2 linked regions of the Constrictibacter sp. MBR-5 genome follow. The protein of the gene in region 1 binds, or shares a complex with, the protein of each later gene. Links are inferred from orthologs where the notes say so. Each region holds a gene or a part of one and is shown on either strand. Other genes may lie near its edges. The genes, in order: ABIE65_RS16100 and dapF.

Evidence for each region.
Region 2: the proteins of ABIE65_RS16100 (region 1) and dapF are in contact, whole or in part, in a solved structure (PDB 5YGU), measured with the Escherichia coli proteins. The link is inferred for Constrictibacter sp. MBR-5 from one-to-one orthologs.

The regions. Positions count from the first base shown.
Region 1 is NZ_JBEPTK010000007.1:159,835-171,361, reverse strand. What follows is about bases 4,993-7,978. They hold ABIE65_RS16100 (RNA pyrophosphohydrolase), read right to left. Parts: upstream 6,742-7,978; coding sequence 6,244-6,741; downstream 4,993-6,243. Other genes in these bases: ABIE65_RS16090 (hypothetical protein), read left to right, coding at 7,844-7,978; ABIE65_RS16095 (divergent polysaccharide deacetylase family protein), read right to left, coding at 6,738-7,637; ABIE65_RS16105 (acyl-CoA dehydrogenase family protein), read right to left, coding at 4,993-6,148. In the rest of the region: ABIE65_RS16145 (DUF2189 domain-containing protein), read left to right, coding at 1-300; ABIE65_RS16140 (glucose 1-dehydrogenase), read right to left, coding at 346-1,140; ABIE65_RS16135 (CsbD family protein), read right to left, coding at 1,312-1,509; ABIE65_RS16130 (MOSC domain-containing protein), read right to left, coding at 1,693-2,256; hisI (phosphoribosyl-AMP cyclohydrolase), read right to left, coding at 2,256-2,660; ABIE65_RS16120 (CobW family GTP-binding protein), read right to left, coding at 2,678-3,760; ABIE65_RS16115 (REP-associated tyrosine transposase), read right to left, coding at 3,897-4,478; ABIE65_RS16110 (RidA family protein), read right to left, coding at 4,552-4,905; more of ABIE65_RS16105, read right to left, coding at 4,910-4,992; more of ABIE65_RS16090, read left to right, coding at 7,979-8,002; ABIE65_RS16085 (S41 family peptidase), read right to left, coding at 8,202-9,593; ABIE65_RS16080 (murein hydrolase activator EnvC family protein), read right to left, coding at 9,600-10,973; 23S rRNA (pseudouridine(1915)-N(3))-methyltransferase RlmH, read right to left, coding at 11,101-11,527. UniProt on the Escherichia coli protein: Master regulator of 5'-end-dependent mRNA decay.
Region 2 is NZ_JBEPTK010000002.1:484,033-495,572, reverse strand. The notes cover bases 5,653-8,651. They hold dapF (diaminopimelate epimerase), read left to right. Parts: upstream 5,653-6,734; coding sequence 6,735-7,568; downstream 7,569-8,651. Other genes in these bases: mtaB (tRNA (N(6)-L-threonylcarbamoyladenosine(37)-C(2))-methylthiotransferase MtaB), read left to right, coding at 7,577-8,651; ABIE65_RS06340 (TauD/TfdA dioxygenase family protein), read left to right, coding at 5,733-6,629. Also shown: ABIE65_RS06355 (molybdopterin guanine dinucleotide-containing S/N-oxide reductase), read left to right, coding at 1-2,069; ABIE65_RS06350 (D-2-hydroxyacid dehydrogenase family protein), read left to right, coding at 2,296-3,285; ABIE65_RS06345 (autotransporter domain-containing protein), read right to left, coding at 3,364-5,352; more of mtaB, read left to right, coding at 8,652-8,818; signal recognition particle-docking protein FtsY, read left to right, coding at 8,815-9,789; ABIE65_RS06320 (manganese catalase family protein), read left to right, coding at 9,948-10,871; ABIE65_RS06315 (YgaP family membrane protein), read right to left, coding at 10,943-11,125; ABIE65_RS06310 (NAD(P)/FAD-dependent oxidoreductase), read left to right, coding at 11,339-11,540. UniProt on the Escherichia coli protein: Involved in the succinylase branch of the L-lysine biosynthesis and in the biosynthesis of the pentapeptide incorporated in the peptidoglycan moiety. Catalyzes the stereoinversion of LL-2,6-diaminopimelate (L,L-DAP) to meso-diaminopimelate (meso-DAP).

The sequences.
Region 1 (11,527 bases):
CCGGCCGGGTGGGCGCTGATCGTCTTCGGTGTCGGCGTCGGCTTCCTGTTCGCCGTGCTGACCCTGACGATCAGCGTCGTCTCGTTCCCGCTTCTGCTCGACCGGCGGGTGCGGGTGACGACGGCTGTCCTGACCTCGATGCGCGTCGTCACGGAGAACCCCGTGCCGATGATGGTCTGGGGCCTGATCGTCGCGACCGGACTTGCGCTGGGTGCCCTGCCGCTGCTGCTCGGCCTGATCGTGGTGGTCCCCGTGCTGGGCCACGCCACCTGGCACCTCTACCGGAAGACCGTGGGCTGACGGGTCGGCGGCACCCGCCGCACCGTGGCGGCGGGTGCGGCGCCCTCAAACGGCGACGTAGCCGCCGTCGACATTGTAGTTGGCGCCGTTGACGTAACTGGCGCGGTCGGAGCAGAGCCAGCAGACCATTTCGGCGATCTCCTGCGCCGTCCCCATGCGGCGCATCGGCGTCATGCCCAGGATGTGCTCGCCGCGCCGGGCCATCGTGTCACGCGTCATGTCGGTCTCGATATAGCCGGGGCAGACGGAATTGGTCCGGATCCCGGCCTCGGCATATTCGATCGCGGCGGTCTTGGTCAGGCCGACCACGCCGTGCTTGGCAGCGACGTAGGCGGACGAGGTGGGAAGCCCGATCAGCCCGGCGATGGAGGCGGTGTTGACGATCGCCCCGCCGCCGCCCTGTGCCGTCATCTGCTTCAGCTCGCTGCGCATGCTGAGCCAGACGCCCTTCAGGTTGACCGCGACCATGCGGTCGAACGCTTCCTCCGACCAGTCCGCGGTCTTCTGACCGGCCGCGTCTACCTGATATCCCGCGATCCCCGCATTGTTGAACGCACAGTCGAGCCGGCCGAAGGCCGCGACGGCGGCCGCCACCATCTTCTCGACCTGGTCCCGGCTACTGACGTCGCAGGTGACGGAGATCGCCTGGCCGCCGGCATCATTGATCATGGAAACCGTCTCCGCGGCGCCGTCGGCGCTCATGTCCGCGACGGCGACCCGTGCACCCTCGCGCGCGAACAGCAGGGCCGCCGCCCGGCCGATCCCGCGGGCGCCGCCGGTGATCAGGGCCGCCTTGCCTTCGAGCATGCGCGCGGGCGGCTTCTGCGGAGCTTCGACCATTGTTCCCTCCAACCCTCGTTATTGTTCCGCCAGTCTAAGCGGCATCGTCCCTGGCGAGATAGAGGAGCCCGGCGGCGCGGAGGGGGGCGGAGCGGACAGCAGAACGCCCGGACCGATCTCTCGGCCCGGGCGCGTTCGCCGTGTACCCGGCGGTGATTCAGCGGCGGAGCATCAGTGACGGCTCTCCCAGTCCTGAAGTTGACGTTCCGCCTCGTCCTTCTCGACGCCGTAGCGCTCCTGCACACGCCCTACGAGCTTGTCCCGGCTTCCTTCCACGAAGGTGAGATCGTCGTCGGTGAGTTTGCCCCACTGCTGCTTCACCTCGCCCTTCATCTGGTTCCAGTTGCCGCGAACCTGTTCCCAATTCATGGCCGGCTCCGTTGCTGTTTCCGTTGTCTGAGAAACAGGGCGACGGCAGGGCGGTTCCCTGGCCGCGCGGCGCTACGACTCGAAGGTCGTCTCCGAATGGTCGGCGACGTCGAGGCGAGCAATTGCAGCTGGATCAAGGGTGATCAGGCGGCCGCTCGGTGGTGTTCGACGCGCTCGGCTGTTCTAGACGGCCGCGAGTGGGCGGTGGGGTTCGGGCGGCAGCGTCACCCGGATCGCATCGCCCGCGCGCACGTCGCCCTCTCGCCTGACGATCGACATGACCCCGGCCTTACGGATCAGGCCGCCATCGGCGTCGCGGCCCAGACATGCGGCCATGAGACCCTTTTGAAACCGGTCGAGCTGAACGCAGGGATTGCGCAGACCGGTAACCTCGACCACCGCCGTCTCGCCGATGGCGAGCAGGGTGCCCGTGGGCAGGCCCAGGAGGTCGAGGTCGCGCGTCAGGATGTTCTCGCCGATCTCGCCGGGACCGACGTCGAAGCCCTTGGCCTTCAGTTCCTCCAGCAGCTCGATGTGGATCAGGTGCACCTGGCGCAGGTTCGGCTGCGTCGGGTCCCGCGCGACGCGGGAGCGGTGCTTCACCGTCTCGCCGTGATGGGCGTCGCCAGCGACGCCGAGGCCGGCGAGAAGCCGAATCTCGAGTTGATTCGGCTTGCCGAAACTGTGCGTGGCACTCCGGCTCACCGCGACGACGCTCGCCGTGCCGGGGCGTTCCTGCGGTGCCATCAGCGCTTGCTGCCGTAGAGGGCGTCCGGGTCGACCAGCACGGGCGCGTTCTCGACCATCCCGTCCGGCGTGACGGCATTGAAGAAGCAGTTCCTGCGCCCGGTGTGGCACGCCACGCCGTCCTGATGGACACGCAGCAGCAGGGTGTCGCCGTCGCAGTCGACAAGCATCTGCTTCAGCACCTGCATCTGCCCCGACGTCTCGCCCTTGCGCCAGAGCGCCTTGCGCGACCGCGACCAGTAGCAGACGCGGCCGGTGCGCAGCGTCTCCGCGACGGACTCGGCGTTCATCCAGGCCATCATCAGCACCTCGCCCGTGTCGTGCTGCTGCGCGATGGCGGCGACGAGGCCGTCCGTATTGAAGCTGATCGTGCCGAGCGCCGCCGCGACGGCGGGCTCGGGCAGGGGGTATTGCTGTTCGTTCACTGCACGCTCGCTCCCGGCTGCGCCCAGGCGTCCAGCATCGCCTTCAGGGCATCGGCGCCGACGTTGCGGGTGATGAAGATGATGCGCGACCGGCGGTCGTCGCTCGGCCAGCCATCGAGGATGACGGGCGGGTGGAAGAGGTGCTGCACCCCGTGCACGGCGACCGGACGGTCCAGGCCGTCGACGTTCAGGATGCCCTTCATCCGCAGCAGGTCGCCGCCGCGGCTCGCCACCAGCGCCTCCAGCCAGCCGACCCAGACGTTCCATGCCAAGGGCTGGTCGCAGGTCAGCACGAAGGATTTGAAGGCGTCGTCGTGCTTGTGATGATGGTGGTGGTGATCGTGGTCGCCATGGTCGTGACCGTGGTGGTCATGGTCGTGCTGGGCCGCGTGGTAGGCCTCCTCGCGCAGCCAGCGGGCGACGTCGGGGCTCTTGGTCTCGGGATTGTAGAGGCCCGCCTCGAAGAGGGTCTTCGGGTCCGCCTCACCGTCGTGCACTTCCTGGATCGGCGCCCCGGGATTAAGGGCCTTCAGCCGCTCGCGGAGCTTTTCCAGGTCGCGCCGCGACACCGGGTCCCGGACGAGGTCGGTCTTGGTCAGCAGCAGCCGGTCGGCCATCGCCACCTGGCGCACGGATTCTTCCTGGCTGTCGAGCGTGCTGTCGCCGTTGATCGCGTCGATCGTGGTCACGACCCCGTCGAGCCGGTAGTGGCTGCCGACGACGGGATCGCCCATCAGCGTGTGCAGGATCGGGACCGGATCCGCGAGGCCGGTCGTCTCGATCAGCAGCCGCTCGAACGGCGGCAGGTCGCCCTTGGCGCGCCGGGCCAGCAGGTCGCGCATGGTGTCGACCAGATCGCCCTTGATGGTGCAGCAGATGCAGCCGCTCTCCATCAGGATCGTGTCGTCCGTGGCCGAGGAGACGAGGTCGTGGTCGAGGCCGACCTCGCCGAACTCGTTGATGATCACTGCGGTCCGGCCCATGTCCGGCCGCTTTAGCAGATGCGACAGCAGCGTGGTCTTGCCGCTTCCGAGGAAGCCGGTGATCACGGAAACGGGGACGGGTTCGGTCCTGGCCATCGCTACGTCCTTTTCGCCGTCGGGTCGAAGCGGCGCGGAAGACATTTAGGCGTGGTGAGGGGGCAGCGTCCAGGCTCGAGGCGCTCCGCCTCGGAGCGCGGGCGTCTCGCCCGCACCTTGGTTCTCGCGGCGGCAATTATGGCGCCGGACGTTCGGATCGCGGGCCGCCTCTGCACCGAGCGCTGCTGAACGGCCAATCCTCGGGCTCCGCGCAAAGCCCAGCCCTGACCGGATTGTACTCGACATACGAGATCGTTGCGGCGAGGTGCTCGTCGTCTCTGACATAGCGATCGAAGTAATCAGGCTGCCAGAAGCGGCCTTCGCCGGGCGAGAACTCGCGTGCGCGTTTGGCCGTGTAGGATTTCCAGGAGTGCACGATCGATGAGAGCGTATGGCCGTCGTTCACGCGGAGCACGGCGTGGACATGGTTTGGCATGATGCTCCAGGCGAGGACGCGGTAGCGTTCCCGATCGAAATGCAGCAATGCATGCTCGACCAGACCCGCGATCTCGGGAATGCGCAGTGCACATGAACCGTAGCCGCAATCGAGCAGCTTCTCGACGTTGCGTCTTAGCTCTTGCGATGCGACGCGTCGGGAGCGGAGCGCCCGCAGGACATTCTGTGGAAGACTGTCAGCGAGCCGAAAGGTTACCGACTGGACGATGTCGGGGGCATCGAGATGCGGAAGGTACCCGCGAGAGTGCCACCCGACAGTCATCAGCCGCGGCTCACTCCAAGAAAAGACGGAAGAAGGCGGGCGGGACGCCCGCGCTCCGGGTCGCCGGTCGGCCTCATCGGGCCGCCGTCACCACGATCTCGACGAGGTCGCCTGGGGCGAGTTGGACGCCGATGCAGGCGCGTTGGGGCCAGTGGCCGGGATCGTTGCCGAGCCATTCGCACCATGCCCGATCCATCTCGCCCTTCGTGGCGATATCGGTGACGTAGACCGTCGCGGACACGAGCCGCGACTTGTCCGTGCCGGACTTGGAAAGGCATTCGTCGATGACGCCGAGGGCGCCCCGGGTCTGGTCGTAGACGGAGCCGGACTTGTCCGGCCCAGTCGCGACCGCCCACACGAGGTCGCCCCAGGCGCTGGCCTGGCTGCGGCCCCGTGCGGAACCGGGCACCCGCTCGATGGCGGGCATACGACTATTCCGCGGCGCGAGCGGCGCGGGGCGGCCAGTCGACCTGACGGCGCAGTTCCAGCTTGGCGATCTGCTGGCGGTGCACCTCGTCCGGACCGTCGGCGAAGCGCAGTGCCCGCATGCGCGACCACATGTAGCTGAGCTTGAAGGCCTGGCTCATGGCGCCGCCGCCGTGCGCCTGCATCGCGTCGTCGATGACCTTGAGGGCCATGTTCGGCGCCGCGACCTTGATCATCGCGATTTCCTGCCGGGCAGTCTTGTTGCCGGCGGTGTCCATCATCCAGGCGGCCTTCAGCGTCAGCAGGCGGCACATCTCGATGTTGATGCGGGCGTTGGCGACGCGCTCCATGAAGTTGTCGCGCTCGGCCAGGGTCTTGCCCCAGGTCACGCGCTCCGTGCCGCGCTTGCACATCATCTCCAGCGCCCGCTCGGCGACGCCGATGATGCGCATGCAGTGATGGATGCGCCCCGGGCCGAGGCGGCCCTGGGCGATCTCGAAGCCGCGGCCCTCACCGAGGAGCAGGTTCTCCTTGGGCACGCGGACGTTCTTGAACTCGACCTCGCCGTGGCCGTGCGGGGCGTCGTCGAAGCCCATCACGTTCAGCATGCGCAGGTTCGTGATGCCTGGGGTGTCGACGGGGACGACGATCATCGACTGCTGGCGGTAGGTCGGCGCCGACGGGTCGGTCTTGCCCATCAGGATCAGCACCTTGCAGCGCGGGTCGCCGATGCCGCTGGTCCACCACTTCAGGCCGTTGATGACGTAGTGGTCGCCGTCGCGCTCGATGCGGGTCTCGATGTTGGTCGCGTCGGACGAGGCGACGCGCGGCTCGGTCATCGCGAAGGCCGAACGGATCTCGCCGTTCAGCAGCGGCTCCAGCCACTTCTTCTTCAGCTCCGGGCTGGCGTAGCGCTCGAACACCTCCATGTTGCCGGTGTCCGGCGCCGAGCAGTTGAACGCCTCGGACGCCCAGTGGACGCGGCCCATGATCTCGCAGAGGGGCGCGTACTCCATGTTGGTCAGGCCGGCGCCGCTCGCGCTCTCCGGCAGGAAGAAGTTCCAGAGGCCCTCGGCCTTGGCCTTCTGCTTCACCTCTTCCAGGATCGGCACGACCTTCCAGCGGTTTCCACCCTCGTCGAGCTGCTGATAGTAGAGCTCTTCGTTGGGGTAGACGTACCGGTTCATGAAGTCTTCGACGCGGGCCTTCAGCTCCTTGGTCCGCTCCGAGTACTCGAATTCCATGTCTCGCTCCCTCCATCCGTCAGGGAATGGTTCTGTCATCCATTGGTACGGACAGCCTAGCGGTTTCGGGCGGCTTTGTCGCCTCCCCGCCGAGGTCAGCGCGGCGCGGCTCCCCGGATCAGCGGCGCGAACTCGTCGACCACCTCCAGATAGACATCGCGCTTGAACGGCACGATCAGGTCGACGAGCCGGTCGAGAGCCACCCACTGCCAAGCGTCGAACTCCACATGGGGCGTCGCGGTCAGGTCGATGTCCGCATCCTGGCCGGTGAAGCGCAGCGCGAACCATTTCTGCGCCTGGCCGCGATAGCGGCCGCCCCATACGCGGCGCGCGAGCGAGGCCGGCAGTTCGTAATGCCGCCATAGGTCGCTCTCCGCGATGATCTCCGCCTTCCCCGTACCGATCTCCTCCTGCATTTCGCGGAGGACCGCGGTTCGCGGTTCCTCGCCGGGATCGATGCCGCCCTGCGGCATCTGCCATGCGTCCTGGGTGTCCAGGCGCCGCCCGACGAAAACCTCGCCGTTCGCATTGAGCAGCAGCAGCCCGACGCAGGGACGATAGCCGGGCAGGATGTGCGGGTGTCCGACGGTCATGGCCGTGCCTTCCGGGCAGAGGCCGGAGCGGGGGTGGCGTCGGGGGCGGCGTTGGGGGCCGGCTGGCTCGGCTTGTCCCCGCCGACCATGGCAGACAGCGGTGCGAGTTCGAAGCCGCGGTCGGCGAGCGTGGCCGCCCAGGCGGCGATCGCATCGATCGTGACCGGATAGGGGCGCCCAAGGGCGATGGCGCTGCCGCGACGGCGCGCGATCTCCTCCACCTCGGCCAGCCGCCGGTCGACGGCCGCGCGTGACGGTACAGGGTCGATGATCCGGTCGACTGCCGCGAACGGCACGCCGAGTTCGGCCGTGACGCGCGCCGCGATGGCGGGATTGGTCGCGGAAGCGTCGAACAGAAGCAGGCCGCGGTCGCGCAGCGGGGCGACGATCGTGCGCACGGCGCTCTCCGTCGACAGGAACGCGCCGCCCATATAGGTCGCGATCCCGACATAAGCGGAGCCCCGCGACAGATGCCATTCCAGCGCGTCGATCATGGCGTCCGGGGCGGCCGCCGTGGTGAGCGCGCGCGGGCCGGGATCGTCGGTCTTCGCGGCGGGTTCCATGGGGACGGCGATCAGGACCTCATGGCCATCGGCCCTGGCGCGCTGCAGCCAGACGGCAGCGGCGTCGGCGTAGGACAGGAACGCCAGCGACACTTCCGGCGGCAGCGAATTCACCGCCTTGCCCGTCGCCGCGGTGCTGAGGCCAAGGTCGCTGAGGACTACGGCGATCCGTGCCTTCTCTGCGTTCGGTGCGAAGGGGCGGGCATAGACCTGCCAAGGCTTCCGGCCGAGCGGCCCGATCACGGGGAGCGGACCGCTCGGACCGTCCTCCACGAGCCTCGGATCGACGCCCTGGAAGCCGGTCGTCGCCGCTGTGGCGGCGTCCGGGGACACCGGCTCAGCCCGCGGCTCCTGCCTGGGCTCCTTTTGGGGTGGCGGTTCCGCGGGCACCGGCGGAGCCGCGGCCTCCGCGGGGGTGGCGCCGGGGGGCTCGGCGGGCGGTTCGGGCACCGCAACAGGTTCGGGCGCGGGGGCGGGCTCTGGTGCGGGCGCCGGTTCGGGGGGCGTCGGCGGCGCCTGTGCCGCCGGAGGCTCCACGGGTGCCACGACCGGCTTTTCTCCGGCAGGCGCCGGCTCGGCCGGTGCCGCTGCGGCCGGGGGCGCTGCCGGTGCTGTCGCTTCTGCCGGTACTGGCGGTGCCTCCGCCGGCGGTGCCTCCGCGGGTACTGGCGCAGGGGCAGCCGGGCGGTCCGGAATGACCAGCGTCAGCGTCGGAGCGTCGGTTCGATCGGGCTCTTCCCCCAACTCCACCCACGCCACGACACCGGCCAGGACGGCGAGGGTCGCGGCCCACGCGGCGAAGAGTGGCGCGCGCCTCATCGCTTCGGCCGGGCGGGGCGACGGCGGGACTGCCCGGGATATGCCGGCTCCGAACGGCCGCTGGGCACCATCCGCTCCCTACTTCGTGATCCGCTTCTGGTACAGCGAGATGCCGCGCAGCAGGTCGAAGGCGCGCGCCAGCTGATAGTCCTGCGGTCCGCCCTGAAGGACCGGCGGGATCGCCTCGACCTCTTCGTCTTCCATCTCGGAGCCCGGCTGGCCTCCCGGCTGGGACTGAGGCTGAGGCTGGGGCTGGGGCGTGACGGCCGGTGCGGCGGGTGCTTGCGGCGCCGGGCCGGACGTCGGCTCGGCACGTTCGGCGTCGTTGCGCAGGGCACCCCGCAGGTCGGCCTCGCGCCGGCGACCCTCGACGGTCAACGGCTCGATGCGCGCCTGCTCGATGATGATGTCCGGCTCGATGCCCTTCGCCTGGATCGAGCGTCCCGACGGGGTGTAGTAGCGCGCCGTCGTCAAGCGGATCGCACCGTGCCCCGGGATGGGAACGATGGTCTGCACCGAGCCTTTGCCGAACGACTGGGTGCCGACGACCAGCGCGCGCTGATGATCCTGCAGGGCGCCTGCGACGATTTCGGATGCCGACGCCGAGCCGCCGTTGATCAGCACGACGATCGGCAGATCTGCGGCGATGTCTCCGGAATTCGCGTTGTAGCGCTGCACGTCCTCTTTCCGCCGGCCGCGCGTTGAGACGATCTCGCCCTTGTCCAGGAAGTCGTCGGACACGGCGACCGCCTGGTCCAGGAGGCCGCCCGGGTTGTTGCGCAGATCGAGCAGCACGCCGTGCAGCTTGTCGCCCATCTCCTCCTTCAGCCGCTTCATGGCGTTGCGCAGGCCTTCGTCGGTCTGCTCGCTGAACGAGGTGATGCGGATGTAGCCGATATCCTTTTCAACGCGCGAGCGCACCGACTGGATGCGGATGACGTCGCGGGTGAGGGTCACGTCGAAGGGTGCCTCCTCGCCGCGCCGGATCGTGACCTTCAGCGTGGTCTTCGGCGCGCCGCGCATCTTTTCGACGGCATCGGCGAGGGTCATGCCCTGGACGGACTCGCCGTCGAGGTGCGTGATCAGGTCGCCGGGCTGCAGGCCAGCGCGGAAGGCGGGCGTATCGTCGATGGGGGAGACGACCTTGACGTAGCCGTTCTCCATCGTGACCTCGATGCCGAGGCCGCCGAACTCGCCTTTCGTCTGCACCTGCATGTCGCGAAAATTCTTCGCGTTCAGGTAGCTGGAATGCGGGTCGAGCGCCGTCAGCATGCCGTTGATCGCGGATTCGACGAGTTGTTCGTCGGTCACCGGCTCGACATAGTCGGAGCGCACCCGCTCGAACACGTCGCCGAACAGGTTGAGCTGGCGGTAGGTCTCCGAGCCCTTGTTCTGGGCGCTCACGTCGACCGCGGTTGCGCAACCGACCGTGACGGCCACCGTGGCCGCCAGCATCATTCGTCCGATCATGCCCTGCTATTCCCTCTGCGCCGCCAGCATGGGCAGCGGATTGGTAGGCTGCCCGTTGCGGCGCAGCTCGACATAGAGGTGGGGGTTCCCTCTTTCGGATGCACCCATGACACCGACGGGCTCCCCGGCGATCACCCGCTGGCCCGGGCGCGCATCGATTCGCGCGAAGCCCATCAGCACCGAATGATACCCGTCGCCATGGTCGATGATCAAGAGTCGGCCATAGCCGCGGAAATCTCCCGCATAGGCTACGGTGCCCTCGCGTGGCGCCACCACCTGCGCATCGCCGCGTGTCTCCAGTACGACACCGCGATCCCGCGGCGGCGGTGCATCGCCGTAGCCCATGACGATCCTGCCGCGGGCCGGGGGGGCCGTCCGCGACGAGCCGCGCGGTACCACCGGTGGTGGGGGCTGCGACTCGCGCAACTCGGCGGGGCGCGGTGGCGGCGTCATCGCGACCGGTGGCGGCGCGTTCCGCCGGCGCGCCTCTTCCTCCGCGCGCCGCTGTTCTTCGGCGAGCCGGCGCTGTTCCGCGGCCCGCCGTCGTGCCGCCTCGGCACGCTGGCGCTCCGCTTCGACCCGGCGGCGCTCCTCCTCCGCGCGTCGTTCCGCTTCCAGCCGCTTGATCAGGTCGCGCAGGTCGTCGGCTTCCTTGCCCATGCTGTCGAGCCGGGCGACGACATCCTGGCGCTCGGCCGCCGCGCGATCGCGGAGGACGGCGGTTCGTTCCGCCAGTCGGGCCAGTTCGGCGCGTTCGCTTCGCAGCGCTGCCAGCTGGTTGGCCAGCGCCGTGCGCTCGCGCCTGCCCTCTTCGCGGAGGGCGGCGAGCGTCGCAAGCCGGTCGCGCAGCTCGACGGCCTGCCGCTCCAGGGGCGGGACCACCGCGCCGAGCAGCATCGCCGTCCGCACGGTATCGACCGGGCTGGTCGGCATGGCGATCATCGCCTCGGGCGGCCGGCGCGCGAGGCGTTGCAGCGCGGCCAAGGTCACCGCCATGCGGTCGCGTCCGTCATTCAGGCTCTGTTCCGCCGCTGCGGTCTCGCGCCGGAGATCGCGCAGGCGAAGCTCCGTCGCGGAGGCTGCCGCTTCCTGATCCTGCACGCGCCGGGCGACTTCGACCGACTGCGCGCGCAGCGCCTCCACCTCCTGAGCGTGTCTGGCCGCTTCTGCGTCCAGGCGTTCCCTGCGTTCCCGCGCGAGGTCGATGGCGCGGTCGATCGACCGTATCTCGCTCTTCGCCCGATCCTCGTCGCGGACCTGCGCGTCCGCGTCAGCGAGCGGCAAGGCAACCGTGGCCGCGACCACGGCCACCATCGCCCCGCACAGTCGGGCGGAGCGGGCGCTGCTGTAGCGGTGGGCGACCGGAACGGTTGGCAACATGCGCGTGGCGGGCTTTCGGGCCGCGGGACCGGCCTTCAACCTATCATGCGATCGCTTGCCCGCAGCAACTTTGCGGCCCTGCGATCATGTAGAATCGGCAATGTCGGGCGGCCTTGCGGCGCCCGCTTTAGGCGCGATGATAGGGGTGGCCGGCCAGGATCGTCGTCGCCCGATAGAGCTGCTCCGCCAGCATGGCGCGAGCCAGCAGATGGGGCCAGGTCATTGCGCCGAACGAGAGGGTCAGGTCCGCCGCCGCACGCACCGGCGCGTCATGGCCGTCGGCGCCGCCGATCAGGAACGCCGCCTGCGGGACCCCCTCGTCGCGCCAGCCGCCGAGGAGGGCGGCGAAGGTCGCGCTGTCGAGGCTGCGGCCCGTTTCGTCGAGCGCCACCACCCGCGATCCCTTGGGCACCGCCGCCAGGAGCAGTTCACCCTCGCGCGCCTTCAGCCGGGGCGGCGGCAGGGCCTGTCTCACCTCGACCTCGCGCAGGTCGAGGGGCCACGTCATCCGGCGGGCGTACTCGTCGTAAAGAGCTCCTGCAGCGCTGCCGCGG
Region 2 (11,540 bases), on another replicon or contig:
CGGTGTCGTGGGAACGGGCGATCGAGCTGGTCACGGGCGAGCTGGCGCGAGTCCGCGACCGCCACGGCAACGCGGCGATCTTCGCCGGATCCTACGGCTGGTCGAGCGCCGGGCGGTTCCACCATGCGCGCACGCAGCTGCACCGCTTCCTGAACGGCTTCGGCGGTTTCACGGGCCAGGTGCAGAACTACAGCTATGCCGCCGCGATCTCGCTGCTGCCGCACGTGGTGGGGTCGATCGACAGCGTGCAGGGCCCCCTCTCCTCCTGGGACGGCATCGCGCGCGACACCGAGCTGATGGTCTGCTTCGGCGGCGTGCCGCTGAAGAACGCGCAGGTCGACAGCGGCGGCCCGGCCGAGCACACGGCCGGCCCCTGGCTGCGCCGCGCGGCCGAGGCGGGCGTGAAGTTCGTCAACGTCAGCCCGCTGCGCGACGACATGCCGGACTTCGCGAACGCTGAATCGCTGGCCGTGCCGCCGAACACCGACACCGCGCTGATGCTGGGCCTGGCGCACACGCTCCATGCCGAGGGGCTGCACGACCAGGCGTTCCTGGCGAGCCACTGCGTCGGGTTCGAGAAGTTCCTGCCGTACCTGACCGGCGAGGCCGACGGGGTGGCGAAGGACGCCGACTGGGCGGCCGCCATCTGCCGCCTGCCGGCGGAGACGATCCGCGCCCTCGCCCGGCGCATGGCCGGCAGCCGCACGATGATCTCCACCGCCTGGGCGCTGCAGCGCGGCGACCATGGCGAGCAGCCCTTCTGGATGACGATCACGCTCGCGGCGATGCTAGGGCAGATCGGCCTGCCCGGCGGCGGCTACGGCTTCGGCTATGGCTGCGAGGCGGGCATGGGCGCGCCGCGCGTGCGCATCCCGACGCCGGGGCTGGCCGCGGGCGTGAACCCGGTGGACAGCTACATCCCGGTCGCGCGCATCGCCGACATGCTGCTGAACCCCGGCGGCACCTACGACTTCAACGGCCAGGTGCGCACCTATCCGGACACGAAGATCGTCTACTGGTGCGGCGGCAACCCGTTCCACCACCACCAGGACCTGAACCGGCTGGTCGAGGCGTTCCGGCGGCCGGACACGGTGATCGTGCACGAGCCGTGGTGGACGGCGACGGCGCGCCACGCCGACATCGTGCTGCCGGCGACGACGACGCTGGAGCGCAACGACCTGGGCGCCAGCCCGCGCGACCGCTTCGTCATGGGCATGCGCAAGGCGGTCGAGCCGGTGGGCGGCGCGCGCAACGACTTCGACATCTTCTCCGCCATGGCCGGGCGGCTGGGCTTCGCCGAGCGCTTCACCGAGGGGCGCGACGAGATGGGCTGGCTGCGCCACATCTACGACGTGTGGCGCCAGCTGGCGGCGCGGCGCAAGGTGGAGGTGCCGTCCTTCGACGCCTTCTGGGAGGAAGGCCATGTGGAGATACCGGCACCGGCCGAGCCCTTCGTGATGATGGGCGACTTCCGCGCCGATCCGGCCGAGCGGCCGCTCAACACGCCGTCGGGCAGGATCGAGCTCTATTCGGAGAAGATCGCCAGCTTCGGCTACGACGACTGCCCCGGCCACGCGGTGTGGCTGGAGCCGGTGGAGTGGGTCGGCAGCGAGGTCGCGAAGGACTATCCGCTGCACATGATGTCGAACCAGCCGCGCACCCGCCTGCATTCGCAGATGGACAATGGCGGGGTCAGCCGCAAAGCCAAGATCCAGGGGCGCGAGCCGGTGTGGATCAACCCGGCCGACGCGCTCGCCCGCGGCATCACAGACGGCATGGTGGTGCGCGTGTTCAACGGCCGCGGCCAAGTCCTGGCCGGCGCCGTGGTGACCGAGGAGGTGATGCCCGGCGTCATCCAACTCGCCACCGGCGCCTGGTACGACCCGGCCAACACCGCGCAGCCGGGCGCCGGCGTCGAGAAGCACGGCAACCCCAACGTGCTGACCCTCGACAAGGGCACGTCGCGGCTGGCGCAGGGGCCGATCGCGCACTCGTGCCTGGTCGACGTGGAGCCGTGGCTCGACGCCCTGCCCGAGGTGACGGCGTTCCGGCAGCCGGTTACGGTGTAGGAGCCTCAGTCTCACCTTATTGGTTCGGGGCACCTTCCCGGCCGCAGGGGCGAAGCCCCGGAGAGCCGGGACCTAGAGCGAGCGCACCGGTGGAACGGCGAGTGCGACCTCGCGGCCGGGCGGCGGATAGAATTGTGCGCCCGCCCCTGGGTCCCGGATCTGCGCGCTGCGCGCTCGTCCGGGAAGGTGGCATTGAGACGAACACCATCCGGAGGAACACCCGCGCATGAAGGTCACCATCCTCGACGACTGGCACGACACGCTGCGCGGGCTGCCGAGCTTCCGAAAGCTCGAGGGGCACGAGGTCACGGTCTGGAACGACCATGTCCAGGACGTCGACGCGCTCGCCGAGCGGCTGCAGGACACGGAGGCGCTCGTGCTGTTTCGCGAGCGCACGCAGATCCGTACCGCCCTGCTGGAGCGGCTGCCGAAGCTGCGGCTGATCAGCCAGCGCAGCGTCTATCCGCACATCGACCTGGACAGCTGCACGCGGCTCGGCGTGCTGCTCTGCTCCAGCCAGCATCCAGACACGCCGTCCTGGGCGACGGCGGAGCTGACCTGGGGGCTGATCCTGGCGTCGTTCCGCCAGATCCCGCAGCAGCTGGCCGGCATGCGCGAAGGCCGGTGGCAGGTGAGCGTCGGCACCACGCTGCGCGGCCACACGGTCGGCCTGTGGGGCTACGGCCGCATCGCCAGGGCGGTGGCCGGCTATGCGCAGGCGTTCGGCATGGATGTGCTGGTCTGGGCGCGCGAGGCGTCGCGCGAGCGGGCGCGGGCCGACGGATTGGCCGCGGCGGAGAGCAAGGCGGCCTTCCTGGCCGAGGCCGACGTGGTGTCGCTGCACATGCGCCTAGTCGACGCGACCCGCGGCATCGTGACAGCCGACGACCTGAAGCGGATGAAGCCGACGGCCCTGCTGGTGAACACCAGCCGCGCCGGCCTGATCGCGCCGGGCGCCCTGGTCGAGGCGCTGCGGACCGGCCGCCCCGGCATGGCCGCGGTCGACGTCTACGAGAGCGAGCCGATGACCGACACGGCGAACCCACTGCTGGCGATGGACAACGTCATCTGCACGCCGCACATCGGCTATGTGACGCGCGAGGAATACGACATCCAATTCACCGACATCTTCGACCAGATCAACGCCTATGCGGCAGGCGCCCCGATCAACGTCATCAACCCTGAGGCGCTGGAGACGGCGCGGCAGACGGCCTGAACGGCGGACGGCGCGGACCCTTCCGGATCCGCGCCGTCCCTACAGAGTCGCCCGGGCGCGTGGCCCGGACGGATGCGCTCAGTTGTGGTATTCGCTGCCGAACGCCCAGCGCAGGCGGAACATGAAGTTGTGGTTGTCGAACTCGCTGTGGCCGAGGAGCGCCGTATAGTCGAGTGCGGCGGTCATGTCGGGACCGAGCTGGGTCGAGACGCCGACGCTGGCGAGGTAATAGTTGTCGTCCTCGTCGTCGGTGCTGCCGCTGAACGGCGCGCCGCCACCGGCGAGCCGCGCCGAGATCGAGCGCGAATCGTCGAGGAACTCGTGCTCGTAGGCGAGAGACGCACGCGGCACGAACATGCCGAAATCGGTCTGGATCGAATAGGCCGCGCGGACGCCGATCTGGCCGGTCAGCGAGTCGACGCTGTCCTTGTCGACGTTGAGGGCACCGGCGCCGCCGCCTTCGGTATAGCCCTTCACCGTTACATCGGTGTAGCGCGCCTCGGCGAACGGCCCGAGGGCGAGCGCGTTGTCGGCGAACATGAAGTCGTAGCCGCCGCGCAGCGAACCGCCCCACTGCCAGCCGTCCGTATCGCCCGACAGCGTGGCCGGCGCGCCGGCGGCAGTACCGCGGTTGTAGTCGTACTCGTTGTAGGCGGCACCCAGGGTGGCGTCGAGATAGCCCGTCCCGGCGAAGGCGTAAGAGCCGTAGACCATGGCGAGGTAGGAGTCGGTGTCCATTTCGCCGTTGAGGTTCTTGTAGTCGCTGCTGAAGTTCGAGTAGCCGACGGCCGCGCCGACCAGGAAGTTGCCGAAGGTTCGGTCGACGCCGACGGTGGCGTTGATCGCGCGGAAATCGTAGCCGAACTGGTTGGCCGTGGTGCTGCGGTCGCCGACGTCCAGCGAGACCGAGGCGTAGCCGAGCCAGTTGCTGGTCGAGAAGAGCGGGATCATCTCGCCGCCTGTGGCCGCCTGGGCGACCTGGAGCGCCGAGGCGATGGTCGCCATGTCGTTCGCCGACGCACCCTGCATCGCCGAGAAACCGACGGGGTCGGTCGAGCCGATCTGCACGAAGCTGTTGTCGCCGGCCATCGCCGTCCGTACCGCCGGCGCGTTCGCCTCCGGGTTGGCACGTGCCGTCTGCTGGGCGGGCGTGACGAGCCGGTCGTAGCCATCGCGGCGGCCGGTCAGACGCAGACCGATGTGGTTGGTGTGGGTGCGGATGGCGAACATCGCCATCGAGGTCATGCTGCCGACGATCGACACGAGGGGGCGCGCATCGTCGCCCTGGGCGATCGCATCGCCCAGGCAGTCCTGCAGCGCGGCGGCGAAGGAGGTGGCGAACAGGCCGCCCTGGCGCAGGACGTTGAGGTCGGCGACGCAGCCGCCGCCCTGCTGCTGCAGGATCAGGTCGACATAGTCGGCCTGGGTGGTGTCGAAGCCCTGAACCAGGGTGACGCCGGCGACCTTGACGAAGCCGCCCTGCCCGTCCGCGACATAGGCGTTGGTGCCGTCGGTCAGCATGGCCTCCTGGCCCTGCGGCGTCGTGATCTGCTGATTCACGATACCGAAGAGCCGGGCGTTGCTGGCCTGCAGCGCCGTCTGGATCGAAGCGAAGGTCAGCGCCGGCTTGCCGTTGTCGCGGTCCTCGTCCGTGACCAGAAGCAGGAATCTGTCCGAGCCCTGGCGGTAGGCGATGTTGTTGAGCGCGAAGTCGATGCCGTCGTAGCCGTCTTCGAAGCCGCCCGACGTTTGCAGCGCATTCGACGCCGCGACGAAGTCCGCGACGCTGCCGAGGTCGTTCCCGCCGATCGGGAACTTGCGCGGCGCCGGATTGCCGGCACCATAGCCGACGAGACCGTACTGATTGTCGGCCCGGCCGCGACCGGCCAACGCTGCATCGAGGTCCGGGACCAACTGGCGGATGAAGTCCTGCTCACCGCCCATCGAACCCGATTCGTCCATGATCGTGACGAAGTCGATCGCCTGGGCGCTCGCCTCGACGGAGGCGAGCACGAGCCCGATCGCGGCGCCCGCAGAAAGGGCTCTGAGATAGCGTGTTCTGTTCATGGTTCCCCCCGGTCGGCCGAAAGCGCCGGCCCCGTATGATCCGCAAGTCGATTGTTGCCATCGCAGCGACGCGCGCAACTTGATCTGCATCAAGGCCATGGCGGCACCGCGTGTCGGACCTCTGGTAGCGCGGGAAATCGTAAACCGCAAGCGACTGACATCACACATCAATTTACTGAGAACGCATCTCAGGGCATGTCCCTTCACGACATTTTTATCACTGTCGCGAACGGCGAAATCACGGACCATGCGATATTTTTGCAACTTTCTGCCGCCGAGTCGGTTCGGCGTGACAGCAGCCACGTCCGGACATATCCTCTGGGAAAGCATCTCGGCCCGCGCAGGCCGCAGACTCCGGTATCCAGAAGAGGAGACGTCCCGTGACCGTCACCATCCGTCCGCTGCACCCCGTCTTCGTCGGCGAAGTCGACGGGATCGACATGCGCCGCCCCCTCACCCGCGACGAGGTCGCGGCGGTCGAGGCCGGCATGGACCAGTATGCCGTGCTGGTCTTCCACGGGCAGGACATCACCGACGAGCAGCAGACGGCGTTCAGCCGCAATTTCGGGCCGCTCGAGACGCCGGGTTCCAGCAGCAACATCACCAAGGCCGCCGACCGGCGCCTGGGCAATGCCGAGATCGCCGACATTTCCAACCTGGACAAGGACAACAAGCTGCTGGCGCGCGACGCCCGGCAGCGGATGTTCAACCTGGGCAACCAGCTCTGGCACTCGGACAGCTCGTTCAAGGCGACGCCGGCGAAATACTCGCTGCTGTCGGGACGCCAGATCCCGTCGACCGGCGGCAACACCGAGTTCGCCGACATGCGCGCCGCCTACGACGCGCTTGACGATGCGACCAAGGCCGAAGTCGAGGACCTGATCTGCGAGCATTCGCTGATCTATTCGCGCGGCCTGCTGGGCTTCACCGACCTGACCGAGGAGGAGAAGGCGGCGTTCAAGCCGGTGCTGCAGCGCCTCGTCCGCACGCATCCGGTCTCGGGCCGCAAGTCGCTCTATCTCTCCTCGCACATCGGCACGATCGTCGGCTGGCCGATGCCCGAGGCGCGCGCCTTCATCCGCGACCTGGTCGAGCACGCCACCCAGCGCGAATTCGTCTACTCGCACCGCTGGAAGCAGTACGACCTGGTGATGTGGGACAACCGCCAGACCATGCACCGCGCCCGCCGCTATGCCGAGACGACCGAGGTGCGCGACATGCGCCGGACCACCGTCGCCGGCGACGCGCCGACGGTGCAGCAGCAGGTCGCGGCGTAATTTGGCAGAAGGGGGCGGGCGGGACGCCCGCGCTCCGGTACCGCCTTTGCTGGACACATCCCCGCGCATCGCCATATTAGGCGCGTCATGTTGGACAGTCCGGCCATGCGCGGTGCGCCCTTCGTCAAGATGCACGGGCTCGGGAACGATTTCGTCGTCCTCGATGCGCGGACGCGCGCGCTCGACCTGACCGACGCGCAGGTGCGCGCCATCGCCGACCGGCGCACCGGCGTCGGCTGCGACCAGCTGATCGTGGTGCGACCGGCGCGCGACGCGGGCGCCGACGCCTTCATGGAGATCCGCAACGCCGACGGCGGCGAGGTCGAGGCCTGCGGCAACGCCACGCGCTGCGTCGCCGGCATGCTGATGGGCGAGAGCGGCCGCGACGCGGCGATCGTCCAGACGGTCGCCGGCCTTCTCGGCGGCAGCGCCGCCGCGGGCGGCCGGGTGACCGTCGACATGGGCGTGGCCCGCACCGGCTGGGCGGAGATCCCGCTGCGCGAGGCGTGCGACACGCTGCACGTGCCACTCTCGCTCGGGCCGCTCGGCGATCCGGTGGCGACCAATATCGGCAACCCGCACGCGACCTTCTTCGTCGCGAACGTCGACGAGATCGACCTGGCGACCCTGGGGCCGCAGCTTGAGCATCATCCGATCTTTCCGCAGCGCGCCAATATCGGCGTCGCGCACGTCACACCCGAGGGCGGCCTGCGCCTGCGCGTCTGGGAGCGCGGCGTCGGCATCACCCAGGCCTGCGGCACCGGTGCCTGCGCCGCGATGGTGGCGGCGGTCCGCCGCGGCCTGACCGGCCGGCGCGCCACGATCGTGCTCGACGGCGGACCGCTGGAGATGGAATGGCGGGCCGACGGCCACGTCATGATGACCGGCGCCATCGCGACCAGCTTCAGCGGCTTCCTCGACGCCTCGCTGCTCGGCTGACGGTCACCATGCCACCAGAGATCGTCACCTTCGGCTGCCGCCTGAACACCTACGAATCCGAGGTGATGCGCGAGCATGCCCGGACGGCCGGGCTGGAGAACGCGATCGTCTTCAACACCTGCGCCGTGACCGCCGAGGCGGAGCGGCAGGCGCGGCAGGCGATCCGCCGCGCCCGGCGCGAGCACCCGGACGCTACCATCATCGTCACCGGCTGCGCCGTGCAGATCGACCCGGCCGGATTCGCGGCGATGCCGGAGGTCGACCGCGTCCTGGGCAACGAGGAGAAGCTGGAGGCGCGCAGCTTCCTGGCCGATGCGGCACCCGTCCTGGTGAACGACATCATGTCGGTGCGCGAGACGGCGCCGCATCTGGTCGAGGGGCTGGAGGGCCGCGCCCGCGCCTTCGTGCAGGTGCAGCAGGGCTGCGACCACCGCTGCACCTTCTGCATCATTCCCTACGGGCGCGGCAACAGCCGCAGCGTCGCGATCGGCCGGATCGCCCAGCAGGTCCGCACCCTGGTGGAGACCGGCTACAACGAGGTCGTGCTGACCGGCGTCGACATCACGTCGTACGGCCCCGACCTGCCGGGAAGCCCGACGCTGGGCCAGATGGTGCGCCGGGTGCTGGCGGCGGTGCCCGAGCTGCCGCGGCTGCGCCTGTCGTCGCTCGACCCGGTCGAGATCGACGACGACCTCTGGCGCCTGATCGCCGAGGAGCCGCGGCTGATGCCGCATCTGCATCTCAGCATCCAGGCCGGCGACGACATGGTGCTGAAGCGGATGAAGCGGCGTCACCTGCGCGCCGACGCCATCGCCTGCTGCGCGCGTGCCCGCGACCTGCGCCCGGACGTCACCTTCGGCGCCGACCTGATCGCCGGATTCCCGACCGAGACCGACGCCATGTTCGAGAACAGCCTGGCGCTGGTGGCGGAGTGCGACCTGACCTGGCTGCACGTCTTTCCCTATTCCGCGCGCAAGGGCACGCCCGCCGCGCGCATGCCGCAGGTGCCCGGCGACCTGCGCCGCGAGCGCGCCGCGCGCCTGCGTGCCGCCGGGAGCGACGCGGTCAGCCGCTTCCTGGCGACGCGCGTCGGCGGCACGGCACAGGTGCTGGTCGAGCGCGGCCGCCAGGGCCACACCGAGCAGTTCGCCATGGTCGAACTGGACCGCGAGGTGCCGCCCGGCAGCCTCGTCACGGCCGACCTGACCGGCAGCGACGGCACCCGCCTTCAGGCAAGGATCGCCGCATGAGCGACGACATGGACGACGGCACGGACGCCCAAAAGGCGGAGGGCGAGCGCCAGGGATGGTTCCAGCGGCTGCGTGCCGGCCTCGCCCGCTCGTCCGAGCGGCTTACCAGCGGCATCGACCGGATCTTCGTGCGCCGGCGCCTGGACGAGAAGGCGCTGGAGGAACTCGAGGAACTGCTGATCCTGGCCGACATCGGCCCGTCCACGGCGGCGAAACTGACCGCCGAGCTGGCGCGATCCAAGCTGAACCGCGACGTGACGCCCGAGGAGATCCGCACCGCGCTGGCCGAGCAGATCGCCGCGATGCTGGAGCCGGTCGCGCATCCGATCGACATCGAGCGCGGGCACAAGCCGCACGTCTTCCTGGTCGTCGGCGTCAACGGCGCCGGCAAGACCACGACCATCGGCAAATACGCCTACTTCCTGGGCGACGAGGGCAAGAAGGTGCTGCTGGCCGCGGGCGACACCTTCCGCGCCGCCGCGGTCGAGCAGCTGAAGGTCTGGGGCGAGCGCACCGGTGCCGAGGTCCTGTCGCGGCCGACCGGCGCCGACGCCGCCGGCCTCGCCTTCGACGCCATGACGAAGGCCAAGGCCGAGGGCGCCGACATCCTGATGATCGACACCGCCGGGCGCCTGCACAACAAGGCGAACCTGATGTCCGAGCTGCAGAAGGTCGTGCGGGTCATCAAGAAGCAGGACCCGACCGCGCCGCACGAGACCCTGCTCGTCCTCGACGCCACCACCGGCCAAAATGCGCACGCCCAGGTCGAGACGTTTCTCGACATGGTCAATGTCACCGGCCTGATCGTCACCAAGCTGGACGGCACGGCGAAGGGCGGCGTGCTGGTCGGCCTCGCCGAGAAGTTCGGCCTGCCGGTGCATGCAGTCGGGGTCGGCGAGAAGATCGACGATCTGAGGCCGTTCGACGCCACCGACTTCGCCCGCGGCCTGATGGGCCTGTCGCCGCACTGAGCGGTCGGTCGATCCCCTGAGTGCGGCGCGCGCCCATCGGGACGGCGCGCAATCGTCCGGCATCCTGTTCATCTTACGGAACCGCTCCGGCACGCCCGCATTGTTGGGTGCGGCTCGCGGAGGGCCGCGTCCCCTCGCCAGACAGCCGGAGATCGCCCATGTTCATGCACAACAAACGGTTGATGTACACCGTACGGGTATCGGAGACCAATCCGAAGCTCGCCAGCCTGATGCTGGAGCAGTTCGGCGGGCCTCAGGGCGAACTGGCGGCGGCGATGCGCTACTTCACGCAGGGGATCGCGGAGGAGGATGCGGGTCGGAAGGACCTGCTGATCGACATCGCGACCGAGGAACTGAGCCACCTGGAGGTGATCGGCACCATCGTCGCGATGCTGACCAAGGGCGCCAAGGGCAAGCTGGCCGAGGGCGCCGAGGAGGCGGCGGAGGCGCTGACCGGCATGACCGCCGGCGGCGAGAGCCACACGCTCAACCTGCTCTATGGCGGCGGGCCCGCGCTGATCAATTCCGGCGGTGCGCCCTGGACGGCGGGCTATGTGGATTCGATCGGCGATCCGACCTGCGACCTGCGCTCGAACATCGCCGCCGAGGCGCGGGCGAAGATCGTCTACGAACGCCTGATCAACATCACGACCGATCCCGGGATCAAGGATGCGCTCGGCTTCCTGATGACCCGCGAGATCGCGCACCAGAAGTCGTTCGAGAAGGCGCTCTATTCGATCGAGAACAACTTCCCGGCCGGCAAGCTTCCCGGCATGCCGGAGTTCGCCGACAAATACTACAATATGAGCCAGGGCGACGGGGACATGCGCGGCCCCTGGAACCAGGGCGACCAGTGGGAGTATGTCGACGGCCGCGACGAGCAGGCGGCGGTCGACGGTGGCGACGGCGGCGCCTCGGTCAAGCTGGACCGGATCGAGTCGAAGGCCGTGACCCAACTGGCCGAGCGTACGATGTCGATGCCCGACGGCGACCCGACGACCGGAGCCGACCTGGGTGCCGGCCCCGGCGCCGGCAAGACCAAGGACGTCGGCAAGCCGGCGAAGCGGTCGGTGAAGAAGTAGGCGGGGTTTCTGGCGTCACGGCTCCGCGCCCGGTGCGGGGGAGCCGTGACGCGGCCTCGCAGCCTTGGTGACTAAGTGCGGATGCCGAGCAGACGATAGGCCGGGCACCAGCCGATGGCCGCGGTACCGATGGCGACCAGCCCGAGCAGGCCGAACCAGCGCATCTCCCCCTCGACGAGGAAGAGCATGGACAGGAGCGCGAGCCCGATCACCACGCGCGCGATACGGTCGACGGTTCCGACGTTCCTGGTCATGAAGGCCTCCTGAGGGTTCCCGGCACGATCAATAGGCCGCGCCGAGGGGCGCAGCCTTGAGATGGATCAACGCCGCACGCCGCCGCCGAAGGTTGACGCAGATCAATGTGACGCGCCCCGCTGCCGCTAGGCTTCGATCGAGGGCGGTGCCGGGCGCCACAGGGGCCATCGGCACCGCACCTCAACGATCCACCGGAGCGGGAGGGCGGGCGCATGCCGGTAGCCGAACGAGGCCGCATCTCGCGACGCGCCATATTGGCCGCGGCGGGTGGCTTGGCCGCGCTGGCGGTCGCGCCCGGCGCAGGCCGCGGCACACCCGTGCGGACGAAGGCGCGCATCGTCATCGCCGGCGGCGGGGCGGCCGGCCTCACCGTCGCGTCGCGATTGCGGCGCGCGCTCGACGGTGCCGACATCG